Regions from separate parts of the Terrabacter sp. Soil810 genome, predicted to be linked through region 3. Evidence: predicted binding sites of a transcription regulator. Region 3 holds the regulator's gene; each other region holds the start of a gene.
What was found. The regulator LexA, encoded in region 3, represses DNA repair genes until DNA is damaged. The targets are predictions, from matches to a motif close to TCGAACANNTGTTCGA.

Region 1 (3,267 bases), on a different contig from region 3:
CCGAGACGCCGGCGCCGTCGGCGGCGAGGGGCGCGACCTTGTCGAGCGCGTCGTCAGCCTGTCTCGCGGTCCAGCCGAGGCCGACGAGGGCCTCACGGACCTGCTCGCGCCACGCCTCACCGGTGTCGAGGTGGACCGGGTCGGAGTGCCCGGCCGAGCCGGGCAGCGCGCCGAGCTTGTCCTTGAGCTCGAGGACCATCCGCTCGGCGCCCTTCTTGCCGATGCCGGGGACCTTGGTGAGGGCGACGAGGTCGCCGGTGCCCAGCGCGACGCGGACGGCGTCGGGCGAGTGGACGGCGAGCACGGCCAGGGCGAGTCGGGGTCCGACGCCGGAGACGGTCTGGACCGTCTCGAAGACGTGCTTCTCGTCGTCGGTGGCGAAGCCGTAGAGCGTCAGCGAGTCCTCGCGCACGACGAGGCTCGTGGCGAGCTCGGTGGGCTGGCCGAGGCGCACGGACGTCGCCGTGGCCGGCGTGGTGTGGACGAGCATGCCGACACCCCCGACGCCGACCACGACCGAGTCGAGGCCGACCTTGAGGACGGTGCCGGAGAGCGAGGCGATCATCGGGGCTGGGCTCCAGGGTGGGGTCGGGTGGGCTGACCGGTGCGGGTCGGCTGGGTGGACGCGGCGCGCAGGCGCCGAACGGGTGGGGCGGCGCCGGGCGGGACCCGACGGGGTATGCCGCTCCCCCGGTTCCCGGTGCGGGCGAGCACCTCGAGGCGTGCCTCCTCGAGCCGGCTCTGGGTGCCACCGCGCCAGACGTGGCAGATCGCGAGGGCGAGGGCGTCGGCGGCGTCGGCCGGCTTCGGCGGGGTGTCGAGCCCGAGCAGACGGGTCACCATCGTCGTCACCTGTGCCTTGTCGGCGCGCCCGCTCCCGCTCACCGCCGCCTTGACCTCGGTGGGCGTGTGGAGCGTGACGGGCAGCCCGAGTCGCTCGGCGATGATCATGACGATCCCCGTCACCTGCGCGGTCCCCATGACGGTCGACACGTTGGTGTCGGCGAAGACGCGCTCGATGGCCACGGCCTCGGGGCGGTGCCGCGCGAACCACTGCCGCATCTCGTCCTCGACGGCCACGAGGCGCTTCGGTGTCGGGTCTCCGGACGGGGTGCGGATGACGCCCACCTCGACGAGGGAGAGCTTGCGCCCCGGGACGCCGTCGACGACGCCGACGCCGCACCGCGTGAGCCCGGGGTCGACCGCGAGGACGCGCACGGCATACCTCCCTGGGGCGTGGGGCTCTGGACGATCCGAACAGGTGTTCGGGACAACGCTAACGGGCCTCCCCCGAAAGGACGGGAGGCACGCCGGTCACGGCGTGCCTCCTCGTCGACACCCGGCCCACGGGGCCCGGTCCGTCAGTCCTCGTCGTCGTCGAGCTGGGCGAGCACGTCGTCGGGGATGTCGCCGTTGGCGAAGACGTTCTGCACGTCGTCGCTGTCCTCGAGCGCCTCGATGACGCGGATCATCTTCTTCGCGCCGTCGAGGTCGAGCGGGACCTGGAGGTTGGGGACGAACGACGCCTCGGCCGACTCGTAGTCGATGCCGGCGTCCTGGATCGCCTTGCGGACCGCGACGAAGTCGCTGGCCTCGGAGATGATCTCCCACGTGTCACCGTTGTCGTTGACCTCCTCAGCGCCCGCCTCGAGCACGACCTCGAGGATGTCGTCCTCGGAGCCGGCGTCCTTGAGGACGGTCACGACGCCCTTGCGGTTGAAGACGTAGGACACGGAGCCCGGGTCGGCGAGCTGGCCGCCGTTGCGGGTCAGCGCCGTCCGCACCTCGGCCGCGGCCCGGTTCCGGTTGTCGGTGAGGCACTCGATGAGCACCGCGACACCGTTGGGGGCGTAGCCCTCGTACATGATCGTCTGCCAGTCGGCCGCGCCCGCCTCGGCACCGGATGCGCGCTTGACCGCGCGGTCGATGTTGTCGTTGGGCACCGACGTCTTCTTCGCCTTCTGGATGGCGTCGTAGAGCGTCGGGTTGCCCGTGGGGTCGGCGCCGCCCTGACGGGCCGCGACCTCGATGTTCTTGATGAGCTTGGCGAAGAGCTTGCCGCGCTTGGCGTCCTTGGCCGCCTTCTGGTGCTTCGTGGTGGCCCATTTGGAGTGGCCGCTCATGCAGTGTCCTCGCGTTCCGGTGACTGGCGTGCGCCCGACTGCTGGAGTCGGTGCTCTCTGACGATCGAGACGAACTCGGCGTGGATCCGGCGGTCGGCCCCCACCTCGGGGTGGAAGGACGTGGCCATGAGGTTGCCCTGCCGGACCGCGACGATCCTACCGGCGGCCGGGCCCTCGCTCACGCGGGCGAGCACCCGGACACCCGGGCCGGCCTGCTCGACCCACGGCGCGCGGATGAAGACGGCGTGCACGGTGCCCGTCGTCGACGGGTCGCCCCAGGCGTAGTCGAGGTCCTGCTCGAAGGAGTCGACCTGTCGCCCGAAGGCGTTGCGGCGCACCGTGATGTCGAGCCCGCCGAGGGTCTGCTGGTCGGGGCGCCCCTCGGCGATCCGGTCGGCGAGCATGATCATCCCGGCGCACGAGCCGTAGACCGGCATGCCCTCGGCGATGCGCCGCAGCAGCGGCTCGCGCAGGTCGAACGCGCGCACGAGCTTGTCCATGACCGTCGACTCCCCGCCGGGGATGACGAGCCCGTCGATCGCCTCGACCTCTGCCGGCCTGCGGACGGTCACGCCCTCGGCGCCGAGCGCGTCGAGGGCGGCGAGGTGCTCGCGGACGTCGCCCTGGACGGCGAGGACGCCGACGCGCGGCGCGGTGAGGCCGTCCACGGCGCCGTCGGGGAGGCGGTCGGCGGTCGTGCCGTCGACCGTGCTGGTGCTGGTGGTGCTCACCGGGTCAGCGTAGAGCGCCGTCCAGGGCGGTCGCGCCACGGGTCGGGCAGCGAGAACCGTCTCGGATGTGAGACGTCGGCGGAGACGGCCCTGACATCGGCGCTGGGCCACCGGATACGTTGCGGCCATGACGACGGTGCACACCCACGACGCCCTGACCGCCCGCGCCGAGCAGGCCGACGCCGCCTCGCCGCTCCACGGCACCCGAGACCTCTTCACCCTCCCCGAGGGCGTGATCTACCTCGACGGCAACTCCCTCGGTGCCCTGCCGAGCGCCGTGCCGGCCGTCGTCGACGACGTGATGCACCGGCAGTGGGGCGAGCGGCTCATCCGTTCGTGGAACGAGGCCGACTGGTGGGGCGCGCAGACCCGCGTGGGTGACCTCGTCGGGCGCCTCGTCGGGGCGGCCCCGG
Region 2 (3,267 bases), on a different contig from region 3:
GCCCGACGGCCCTGCCCGTCAGTCCCGTCGGTGCTCCGGCAGCCCGTCGACGGCGTCGCGGATGATGGGCCACGCGACCTCACCCGAGTAGCCCTTGCGGGCGAGGAGCCCGGCGAGACGTCGGGTCTGGACGTCGGGCGCCAGACCGCGCATCGACCGCAGCTTCTTGGCGACGAGCTGCTCGGCCCGCAGCCGTTCGTCACCGGCACCCACCTGACCGAGCGCCTCGTCGGCGATCTCCTGGTCGATGCCCTGCTTGCGCAGCTCGTGGGCGAGAGCGCGCCGCGCCAGGCCCTTGTCCGCCTGCTTGGCGCGGACGAGCATCTGGGCATACGACTCGTCGTCGATGAGGCCGACCTCGGTCAGGCGGTCGAGCACCGTCGCCGCCACGTCGTCGTCGCAGCCGCGCTGACGCAGCTTCTTCTCGAGCTGGGCGCGGCTGCGCGGCGCCATGCTCAGCTGTCGCAGCACGATCGCACGGGCCACCGACTCGGCGTCGGCCTCGGAGACCGCCACCTCGGGGTCCTCCGGAGGCGGCGCCCAGTCGGGCCGCTCCCCCGTGTCGTCCGACCCCCAGCCCGAGCGCGGCTTCGCGCGCCCGCGACCACGCCGGCCGGAGCCGACGGATCGCATCGGTGAGCTGCCGCCCGAGCCGCCGGCAGGGCTGCCGCCCGAGCCGCCGCCCGAGCCGCCACCCGAGCCCGCCGTGCCGGCGTCCGGGCGGACGGCAGCCCACGTCGGCGGTTCCGACCGCGTCGAGTCGGCCGCGCGGCTCATGGGCTCCTGCCGCTCCGCGCCCGACGCACCGCCGGCCCGCACCCCGGCGACGCCCTCGGCCTCAGCCAGGGCGGCCGCGGCGCGAGCCAGGCGGTCCCGTACGGTCTCCTGTTCGGAGAGACCCATGATCAGAAGTCGACGGGCACGTCCGAGACCTCGGCGGGCTGGTCGACGCGCGGCCCGACACCGAGCTTCTCCTTGACCTTCTTCTCGATCTCGTCGGCGAGGTCGGGGTTGTCCTTGAGGAAGTTGCGGGCGTTCTCCTTGCCCTGACCGAGCTGGTCGCCCTCGTAGGTGTACCAGGCACCGGCCTTGCGAACGAAGCCGTGCTCGACACCCATGTCGATGATGCCGCCCTCACGAGAGATGCCGTGGCCGTAGAGGATGTCGAACTCGGCCTGCTTGAACGGCGGGGAGACCTTGTTCTTGACGACCTTGACGCGGGTGCGGTTGCCGACGGGCTCGGTGCCGTCCTTGAGGGTCTCGATGCGACGCACGTCGAGGCGGACCGAGGCGTAGAACTTCAGCGCCTTGCCACCGGTCGTCGTCTCCGGGGAGCCGAACATGACGCCGATCTTCTCGCGGAGCTGGTTGATGAAGATCGCGGTCGTGCCGGTGTTGTTGAGGGCACCGGTCAGCTTGCGCAGCGCCTGGCTCATGAGTCGCGCCTGCAGGCCGACGTGGCTGTCGCCCATCTCGCCCTCGATCTCGGCACGGGGCACGAGCGCCGCCACGGAGTCGATGACGATGATGTCGATGGCTCCCGAACGGATCAGCATGTCGGCGATCTCGAGCGCCTGCTCACCGGTGTCGGGCTGCGACACCAGCAGGGCGTCGGTGTCGACGCCGAGCTTCTTCGCGTAGTCCGGGTCGAGCGCGTGCTCCGCGTCGATGAACGCCGCGATGCCGCCGGCCTTCTGCGCGTTGGCGACCGCGTGGAGGGCGACGGTCGTCTTGCCCGAGGACTCCGGGCCGTAGATCTCGACGACACGCCCGCGGGGCAGTCCGCCGATGCCGAGCGCGACGTCGAGGGCGATCGACCCGGTGGGGATGACCTCGATGGGCGGGCGGATGTCGTCGCCGAGGCGCATCACCGCGCCCTTGCCGTAGCTCTTCTCGATCTGGCCCATCACCGAGGAGAGGGCCTTGTCCTTGTCCTTTTCCTGCACCGAAGCCATGTCGGTCACCTATCTGCCGTCTGCGTTGCGGTCGTCTACCTTCGACCCGGGCCACGGCCTCGTGCTGCGAGATCCGTTGTCGGGTCAGACGCTAGGTGCCGGCGCCGACATCGGGTGGGACCACGAGACGGCCTGTGGACGATGCGGGTGGTGGCGCAGCACCTGTGGAGAACACTACCGAACAGGTGTTCGAAGTCGGCACGACACGCCGGTCATGGCGTCAGCGTGTCGCTCCGAGCTGCGCGAGCACCCGGTCGAAGGCGGCGTACGCCTCCTCCGAGAAGAGCCAGAACCGCGCCTCGCGCACGTCCGCGTGCTGCGTCAAGGCGGTGGCCAGCGCCTCGACCGAGACCTGCGCGGCCGCGTCGAGCGGGTAGCCGTAGACCCCGCACGAGATGGCCGGGAAGGCGAGCACCGCGCAGCCCGCGGCCGCGCCGACCTCGACCGACCGGACGTAGCAGCTCGCCAGCAGACCCGGCTCACCGTGCGCTCCCCCGCGCCAGACCGGACCGACCGTGTGGATGACGTGCCGCACCGGAAGCAGCCCGGCGCCGGTGATCTTCGCGTCACCGGTGTCGCACCCGCCGAGGAGACGGCACTCGGCGAGCAGGGCGGGTCCGGCCGCCCGGTGGATCGCGCCGTCGACACCACCCCCGCCCAGCAGGGACCGGTTCGCGGCGTTGACGATGGCGTCGGCCGAGGCGTCGGCGGTGATGTCACCACGCCGCAGGACGATCCGCGACAGCCCGGGCTCGAGCCGCGACGGCATCAGCGACCGGCCTGACCGCCCTGGGCACCCCGGGCGACGCGGGTGTCACGGCCCAGCCGTCGCTCCGGTGGCACGTCCATGTCGGTGCAGAGCGCCTCCCACACGGAGCGCGGCGGCTCGCCGTCGGCGAGCGCCTGCACGACGGTGCGGTTGCCGAGCGCGCCCAGCACGTGGTCGCGGGCGAGCGACCCGGCATACGCCGGGCCGAACTCGTCGTCCATCAAGGTCCAGAAGTGGCTGATCCGCACCACAGCAGTGTGCCACCCGTGACCCCGGAACCGTTCCGCGCGAAACCGTCGTCGGAGCATTGCCGCAACCGGCCGCGCACGTCCGGCGCTGCCGGTATCGTCCTCTCGTCCCGCGCGCAGCCGCGGGCCACACCGACTCTTCAGGGGAAGACACCATGACCGAGCCCACCGGGTCCACCGGGTCCACCGGACCCACATCCGGGGCGAGCCAGCCCTACACCTACCCGACGCCCGCAGGGGCACCCGAGACCCTACCCGGCGAGGTCGGCCTCTCCGACGACCCGCAGCCGCCGGC
Region 3 (3,267 bases):
TCCGGCACGTGGTGGCTCGGTGCGCTCGGCGACGAACCGCCCCTGTCCTGAGGGCTACTCGGCCACCGAACGGGCCGATCGTGCCTCGGCACCCTCGGCGTCTCGCAGGTCCCACAGCTCCTTGGTCTGCACGCCCCAGTAGGTGGCGAAGAGCACGATGATGATGACCTCGGCGATGAGGATGAGGTGGTCGAAGCCGCTCACCGTGAGGGCCGCCAGCACGGTCACCGCGAGAGCGAGGGCCAACGCGACCGCGATGGCGATGTAGATGCGCTTGTAGGCGATCCCCCGCGCCGCGCCGCCGCCGGTCGCACCCTGGTGACGCTCCTCGGCGCGCAGCGCGCTGAAGACCATGACGGCGATGACCCCGGCCACCATGGTGCCCGCGGCGATGCCGTGGCTCAGCGCGATGAAGCGGTCGCGCAGCGCGAGGAAGAGGGTCAGCTCTGCGAGCAGCACGAGACCGCAGACCACCGAGACGACCACCGAGCGGACCGTGGGCCGCTCGGAGGGGTCGCGGGTCAGCGCGCCCCGCTTGAGCCAGGCGGCCACGACCGCCGCGACGACTGCGACGACGACGAGCGACCAGATGTTGTTGCGCACGGCCGCGGCGATCTCGGCCGGGCTCTGGGTGTACGCGTTCGGACCGCACCGGCCGTCAGGCACCGTCGGGACCATGGCGACGACGAAGGCCATGAAGCCCGAGAAGTTGAGCAGCACGTCCTCCTCGGGTGAGTGGCCCTTGTAGGCGATGAGGCTCGCGCCGAGCGCGCACAGCGAGCCGACGAAGACGGTCCTCGCGGGCGTGTAGTAGTAGGCGCTGATCGAGCCGAGCCAGCACGAGTGGTCGGTCTCCCACCACCACTGGTAGCCGACGGAGAGCAGCAGCATGAGGAGCAGCGCGATCATCGCTCCCCGGAGGTAACGGTAGGTGAAGACGACGTCTCGGGTACGGCCGGGTGCCATGGCGGTCTCCTTCGCAGGACTCACGGGTCAGAGTCTGTCGCCGCCCGGTCCGATACGCCTCCCGGACGACGTATGCCGCCGGCGCACACGGGCGCCGACGGCATACGTCGTCGGTGGCTGCGGGGAGGGGTCAGATGCGGCGCAGGACGGCCGTGACCTTGCCGAGGATCGTCGCGTGGTCGCCGTCGATGGGGGAGAAGTCGGCGTTGTGCGGCATGAGCCACACGTGACCGTCGGTGCGCTTGAACGTCTTGACCGTCGCCTCGTTGTCGAGCATGGCGGCCACCACGTCGCCGTTCTCGGCGTGCTGCTGCTGGCGCACGACGACCCAGTCGCCGTCGCAGATGGCGGCCTCGACCATCGAGTCACCGGTCACCTTGAGCAGGAAGAGGTCGCCTTCGCCGACGAGCTGCTTGGGCAGGGGGAAGACGTCCTCGACGACCTCCTCGGCGGTGATCGGCACACCGGCGGCGATCTGGCCGAGCACCGGGACGTAGGACGCTTCGGGCCGGGCGTCACCCGAGTCGGTCTCGGTGTCGTAGTGGTCGCCGCGCGGACGCGGTGTGGTGGCGTCGCCGCCGCGGTAGCCGAGCTCCTCGGCCTTGGCGTCGGGGGAGACGACCTCGAGGGCCCGCGGCCGGTTGGGGTCGCGGCGCAGGTAGCCCTTGGCGACGAGCGCGTTGAGCTGGTGCGAGACGCTCGACGGGCTGGCGAGCCCGACGGCGTCGCCGATCTCGCGCATGCTCGGCGGGTAGCCGCGACGGTCGACGGAGTTGCGGATGACCTCGAGCACCCGCCGCTGGCGGACGGTCAGACCGTCTCCGGTCTCGCGATCGGGAAGCTCGGTCACGCCCATGGTGTCCCCTTCGTCGGCTCGTCAGGCCGCTTCGTGACGCCGGGTGTGGGGCCAGTGTCAGTGGTGGCTGGTGAGGTCTGTGGTGTGAGGAAAGACTACGCAGTTCGAACACAGTTGCCAAACACCTGTTCGATGCGTGTCTCGACTTCATCGAACATACGTGCTACAACTCGTACAGACGTTCTATCGAACATGTGTTCGCCGGTTCAGGAGCAAGGGGAGGTCACCATGAGCGCCATCGTCCTCGAGGTCGTTCGTCAGCCGCACACCGAGGAGCCCGCGCGGTCGCAGGCGACCGGTCGGCCCCGCCTCGTCCTGGTCCCCACCGGCCCCGACGCAGCACGGGCGGCCCGGACGGCCCGCGCCACCCAACCGCCGATGCGGTTGACGCGGTTCGGTCGCCTCGTCGTGGCCCTCCTCGTCGCAGCGGTCGTGTCCGTCCTCGGCGTCGGCCTGGCCGGCCAGCTCGCGTCGGCCACGGGGGAGCCGCGCACCATCACGGTCCGCTCGGGACAGACGCTCTCGGGCATCGCGGCCCGCGAGCTGCCCGAGCTGACCACGTCCGAGGGCGTCGTCGAGCTGCAGATCGCCAACGGACTCAGCACCACCGCGATCCACTCCGGTCAACAGCTCGTCATCCCGGGTCGCTGACCCGAGCCCTCCCGGGGCCGGCCGATGACGTATGCCGTGTGCTCGGCTGCGCCCGGCCCGACCCCACCCGATCCGCCGCGTTGGCTCCACCTTCAGCGGCTGGCGGTAGCGGCGCTTCGACCCCGCCGTTCCTGCCCCGGACGCCGCACCCCTGAGGAGGGGGTGCGGCGTTCTGCTGTGCCGGTCGTCGTTGTGGGGCAAGGGCGCCCGGGTCGCGCCGCCTGCCCGCACCCCTGTGGATGATGCGCTCGCGGTCCCACGGGCCCGACCTAGCGTGGTGGCCCTCGGGAAGGGAGCACGGGATGCGCTACGACGTCGATACCGCCGCACTGCGCGATGACGCCACCTCGATCGCTGAGGTGTTGGAGCGGGTGCGGCGGCTCGGGATCGCTGAGGAGCTGCGGCCCCTGGGCGGGGCGATTCCCGGCGGCCGCGTCGCCGCGGGGCTGGCGCAGGTGGCAGCCGCCTGGGACGTCCGTCTGGCCGGGTCGCGCTGGGAGCTGCAGGAGCTGGGTCGCTGCCTCACCGCAGCGACCGACACCTACGACGCGGTCGAGCGGGCTGCGCTGCAGGTCGTCCCGTCGCCTACCGGTGGACCCCCATGAGCTCGGCGGGCTCCGGTGCGGGCGCACCCGGCATGTTCACGGTCGCCGACCTCCGGGCGTGCCGGCCGGAGTCGCTGCTCGCGGTGGGTCGCCGGCTCGAGGACCGCCGCCGCCGGGTCCTCGGCCTGGCCGAGCTCGTGCTGTGGCGTCGCTCGGCCGCTCCCCGGTGGTCCGGAGCCGCCTCCTCGG
Region 4 (3,267 bases), on a different contig from region 3:
CCCTCCGAGCCGTGCTCGTCGACGAGCGCGCGCGTCTTCGCGGTGCTGCGGTTGTGGACGGCGACGGTGTGGCCGTGGCGGGCGAGGTTGCGGGCGAGGTTGCTGCCCATGACCGCGAGGCCGGTCACTCCGATGGTGGCGAGGTCAGACATGGGGACTCCTTCGGGAGGGGATGACACGACCGTATGCCGTGTGGCGGGCAGGCGGGAGGGCGCGGTCGCGCCGTGGTCGGCGGGCGCCGCTCGGGGTGGCCGGCCGAGGTCAGTCGATGGAGTCGTCGAGCACGGCGTCGACCGCGGCCAGGGCGGCGGCGTCACCCTCGCGGGTGATCTCGCCCTCGGGCGGGCGGTTCCACAGCCAGCAGTCGAGGTCGGCTGCCGAGCCGCAGATCTCGGCGGTCGCGGAGTCGTCGGGGCCGTCGGCGACGAGGAAGCGCTGGACGTCGATCTCGTCGCCGTTCCAGGTGCCGGTGATGCGGACCGGCGTCACGGTCCACGTGTGCATGGCGTCGACGGTCGCGATCGTCACCGGCGCCGAGACGGGCACGTGGGTCAGGCCGGGCTCGGGCTCGTGACCGCGCATGATCCGCAGGGCCTCGTCGATGCCGTCGGCGGCGAGCCGGCAGTCGAGCGGCGAGCGATCGCCCACGGTGAGCTCGGCGTCGAGGCGGTGGACCAGCGCCTCGTGGGCCTGCCGGCGGCGGATGTAGCCGGCCGTCTTGTCGTCGGCCCACATCCACAGCGGTGTCTCGGGGGGCAGCTCGCGGAGCACGCGGTGCAGCCGCTCGCTCGAGCGGTCGAAGAAGGCAAGCAGTCCGGCGCGGTCGCTCGGCCGCTCCTCTCGTGACGCGTTCATCGCGTCGAGGTCGGCCGGGTCGGTGAGGCCGCGCTCGGCGATCTCGCCCCAGAACCACTGCACCTCGCCGAGGTGCCACAACAGGTCGTCGGCGTCCCAGTCGGGACACGACGGCACGCGGACGTCCGCGGGTGCCGTCGTCAGCGCCGCCCGGAAGCGGGCCGAGTCGGCCGCGAGGTGGTCGAGGAAGGGAAGGGGGCCACCTGAGCGGCTGGACGGCATACGGGTTCTCCTGTCAGCGGACGCCGGCTACGCGGAACTGCACGGAGATGCGCGGCCCCATCGGCTCGGACGTCTTCGGGACCGCGTGGTCCCACGTCCGCTGGCACGAGCCGCCCATCACGACGAGGTCACCATGTCCCAGGGGATAGCGCAAGCTCTTTGCCGTCGACCCAGGGATGGGACCGCCGTCACGCGGGCGGAGCGCGAGCGTGCGCGCCGACCCCAGCGACAGGATCGCGATCATGGTGTCGCTGTCACGGGAGCGCCCGATGCGGTCGCCGTGCCAAGCGACGCTGTCGCGACCGTCGCGGTAGAGGCACAGCCCGGCGGTGACGAACGGCTCGCCGAGCTCTGGGGCGTAGTGACGGCTCAGTGCCTCACGGGCCTCGACGAGCATCGGGTGGGGCAGCGTCTCGTCGCCCGCGTAGAACTTCGTCAGCCGGGGGACGTCGACGACCGAGTCGTACATCTGGCGTCGCTCGGCGTGCCACGGCACGTCGCGCAGCAGCGCCGTGAAGAGCTCGTCGCCGGCGGCGAGCCAGCCGGGACGGACGTCGACCCACGCGCCGTGGGCCAGGTGGTGGCGGGTCGTCCCGGTGCCGACGTCGCGGAGCGTCATCGCGTCGGTGAGGTCGAGGAGGGAACCCTGGAGAGAGAGGTCCATCCCCCCACGATAGCCCAAGGGTCGAACGAGTGTTCGAATGGTGCACGTGTTTCGTGTCGACCTCACACAGAGCGGCGCGTGCGGTGCCACCGACGCCCCGGCGCGGGGGAGAATGGACCCATGCCCCTCTACCGTGACGAGGCGATCGTCCTGCGCACCCACAAGCTGGGCGAGGCCGACCGCATCATCACGATGCTGACCCGCACCCGGGGCCGCGTCCGCGCCGTCGCCAAGGGGGTGCGCCGCACGAAGTCCCGCTTCGGCTCGCGCCTCGAGCCCGGCATGGTCGTCGACGTCCAGTGCTACGAGGGCCGCAACCTCGACACCGTCACCCAGGTCGAGACGCTCGCTCCCTACGGCGACGCGATCGCCCGCGACTACGTCGCCTACACCTGCGCCACGTCGATGCTCGAGACGGCGCTCCAGCTGACCGAGGAGCACGAGCCGCAGACCCAGCAGTACCTCCTGCTCGCCGGCGCGCTGCGCTCGCTCGCCGAGCGCGCCCACGACCCCGGTCTCGTCCTCGACGCCTACCTGCTCCGCTCGTTGGCCGTCGCCGGCTGGGCACCGAGCTTCGTCGACTGCGCGAAGTGCGGCGCACCGGGGCCGCACCGGGCGTTCAACGTGCAGGCCGGAGGGGCCGTGTGCTCCGTATGCCGTCCGCCCGGCTCGAGCGCCCCCGCTCCCGAGACCTTCGAGCTGCTCGCGTCCCTGCTGACCGGTGACTGGGATGTCGCCGACGCGAGCGACGAGCGGTGCCGCAGGCAGGGCAACGGCCTCGTCTCCGCCTTCCTCCAGTGGCACATCGAGCGAGGGCTGCGGTCGCTGCGCCTCGTCGAACGGGCCTGAACGAGACCCAACGAGCCTGAGCCAGCAGCGAACCCGATCACGACAGACCGGAGACCCATGTACGCCAAGCCCTTCCCGCACCCGTCCGGCGCGACGGCGCCCGCCGTCCCGGCCGACCTGCTGCCCAAGCACGTCGCGATCGTCATGGACGGAAACGGCCGCTGGGCCAACGCGCGAGGCCTGCCGCGGACCAAGGGCCACGAGGCGGGGGAGGCGTCGCTGCTCGACGTCGTCGCGGGAGCCATCGACATCGGCGTGACCCACCTGTCGGCATACGCCTTCTCGACGGAGAACTGGCGGCGGTCACCGGACGAGGTCCGCTTCCTCATGGGCTTCAACCGCGACGTCATCCGCCGGCGGCGCGACCAGCTCCACGAGTGGGGTGTGCGGATGCGCTGGGTCGGCCGCGCGCCGCGCCTGTGGGGCTCGGTCATCAAGGAGCTCGAGGTCGCCCAGGACCTGACGCAGCACAACACCGGGCTCACCCTCTACTTCTGCGTCAACTACGGCGGCCGCGCCGAGATCGCCGACGCCGTGCAGCGGATCGCATACGACGTCAAGGACGGTCGGCTTCGTCCCGGCTCGGTCGACGAGAAGACGATCAAGCGCTACCTCGACGAGCCGACGATGCCCGACGTCGACCTCTTCGTGCGCTCGTCCGGCGAGCAGCGCACGAG

Region 1: the regulator LexA is predicted to act here: its motif matches at 1,254-1,269, upstream of ruvC (crossover junction endodeoxyribonuclease RuvC).
Region 2: the regulator LexA is predicted to act here: its motif matches at 2,133-2,148, upstream of recA (recombinase RecA).
Region 4: the regulator LexA is predicted to act here: its motif matches at 1,763-1,778, upstream of ASG96_RS10820 (alpha-ketoglutarate-dependent dioxygenase AlkB).

What each region holds. Positions count from the first base shown of each region.
Region 1 covers NZ_LMSW01000011.1:1,501,736-1,505,002, reverse strand. Annotated here, with positions in the region: gene ruvA (Holliday junction branch migration protein RuvA) at 1-565, opposite strand, end outside; gene ruvC (crossover junction endodeoxyribonuclease RuvC) at 562-1,218, opposite strand; gene ASG96_RS12840 (YebC/PmpR family DNA-binding transcriptional regulator) at 1,362-2,123, opposite strand; gene pdxT (pyridoxal 5'-phosphate synthase glutaminase subunit PdxT) at 2,120-2,791, opposite strand; gene kynU (kynureninase) at 2,982-3,267, shown strand, end outside.
Region 2 covers NZ_LMSW01000011.1:1,012,395-1,015,661, reverse strand. Annotated here, with positions in the region: gene ASG96_RS24185 (regulatory protein RecX) at 19-903, opposite strand; gene recA (recombinase RecA) at 906-1,955, opposite strand; gene ASG96_RS10565 (O-acetyl-ADP-ribose deacetylase) at 2,176-2,724, opposite strand; gene ASG96_RS10560 (DUF3046 domain-containing protein) at 2,724-2,972, opposite strand; gene ASG96_RS10555 (DUF3352 domain-containing protein) at 3,128-3,267, shown strand, end outside.
Region 3 covers NZ_LMSW01000012.1:285,377-288,643, forward strand. Annotated here, with positions in the region: gene ASG96_RS16175 (phosphotransferase) at 1-51, shown strand, start outside; gene ASG96_RS16180 (hypothetical protein) at 55-966, opposite strand; gene lexA (transcriptional repressor LexA) at 1,097-1,822, opposite strand; gene ASG96_RS16190 (LysM peptidoglycan-binding domain-containing protein) at 2,051-2,473, shown strand; gene ASG96_RS16195 (hypothetical protein) at 2,776-3,078, shown strand; gene ASG96_RS16200 (alpha/beta hydrolase) at 3,075-3,267, shown strand, end outside.
Region 4 covers NZ_LMSW01000011.1:1,068,133-1,071,399, forward strand. Annotated here, with positions in the region: gene gndA (NADP-dependent phosphogluconate dehydrogenase) at 1-152, opposite strand, end outside; gene ASG96_RS10815 (maleylpyruvate isomerase family mycothiol-dependent enzyme) at 262-1,077, opposite strand; gene ASG96_RS10820 (alpha-ketoglutarate-dependent dioxygenase AlkB) at 1,091-1,741, opposite strand; gene recO (DNA repair protein RecO) at 1,862-2,590, shown strand; gene ASG96_RS10830 (isoprenyl transferase) at 2,648-3,267, shown strand, end outside.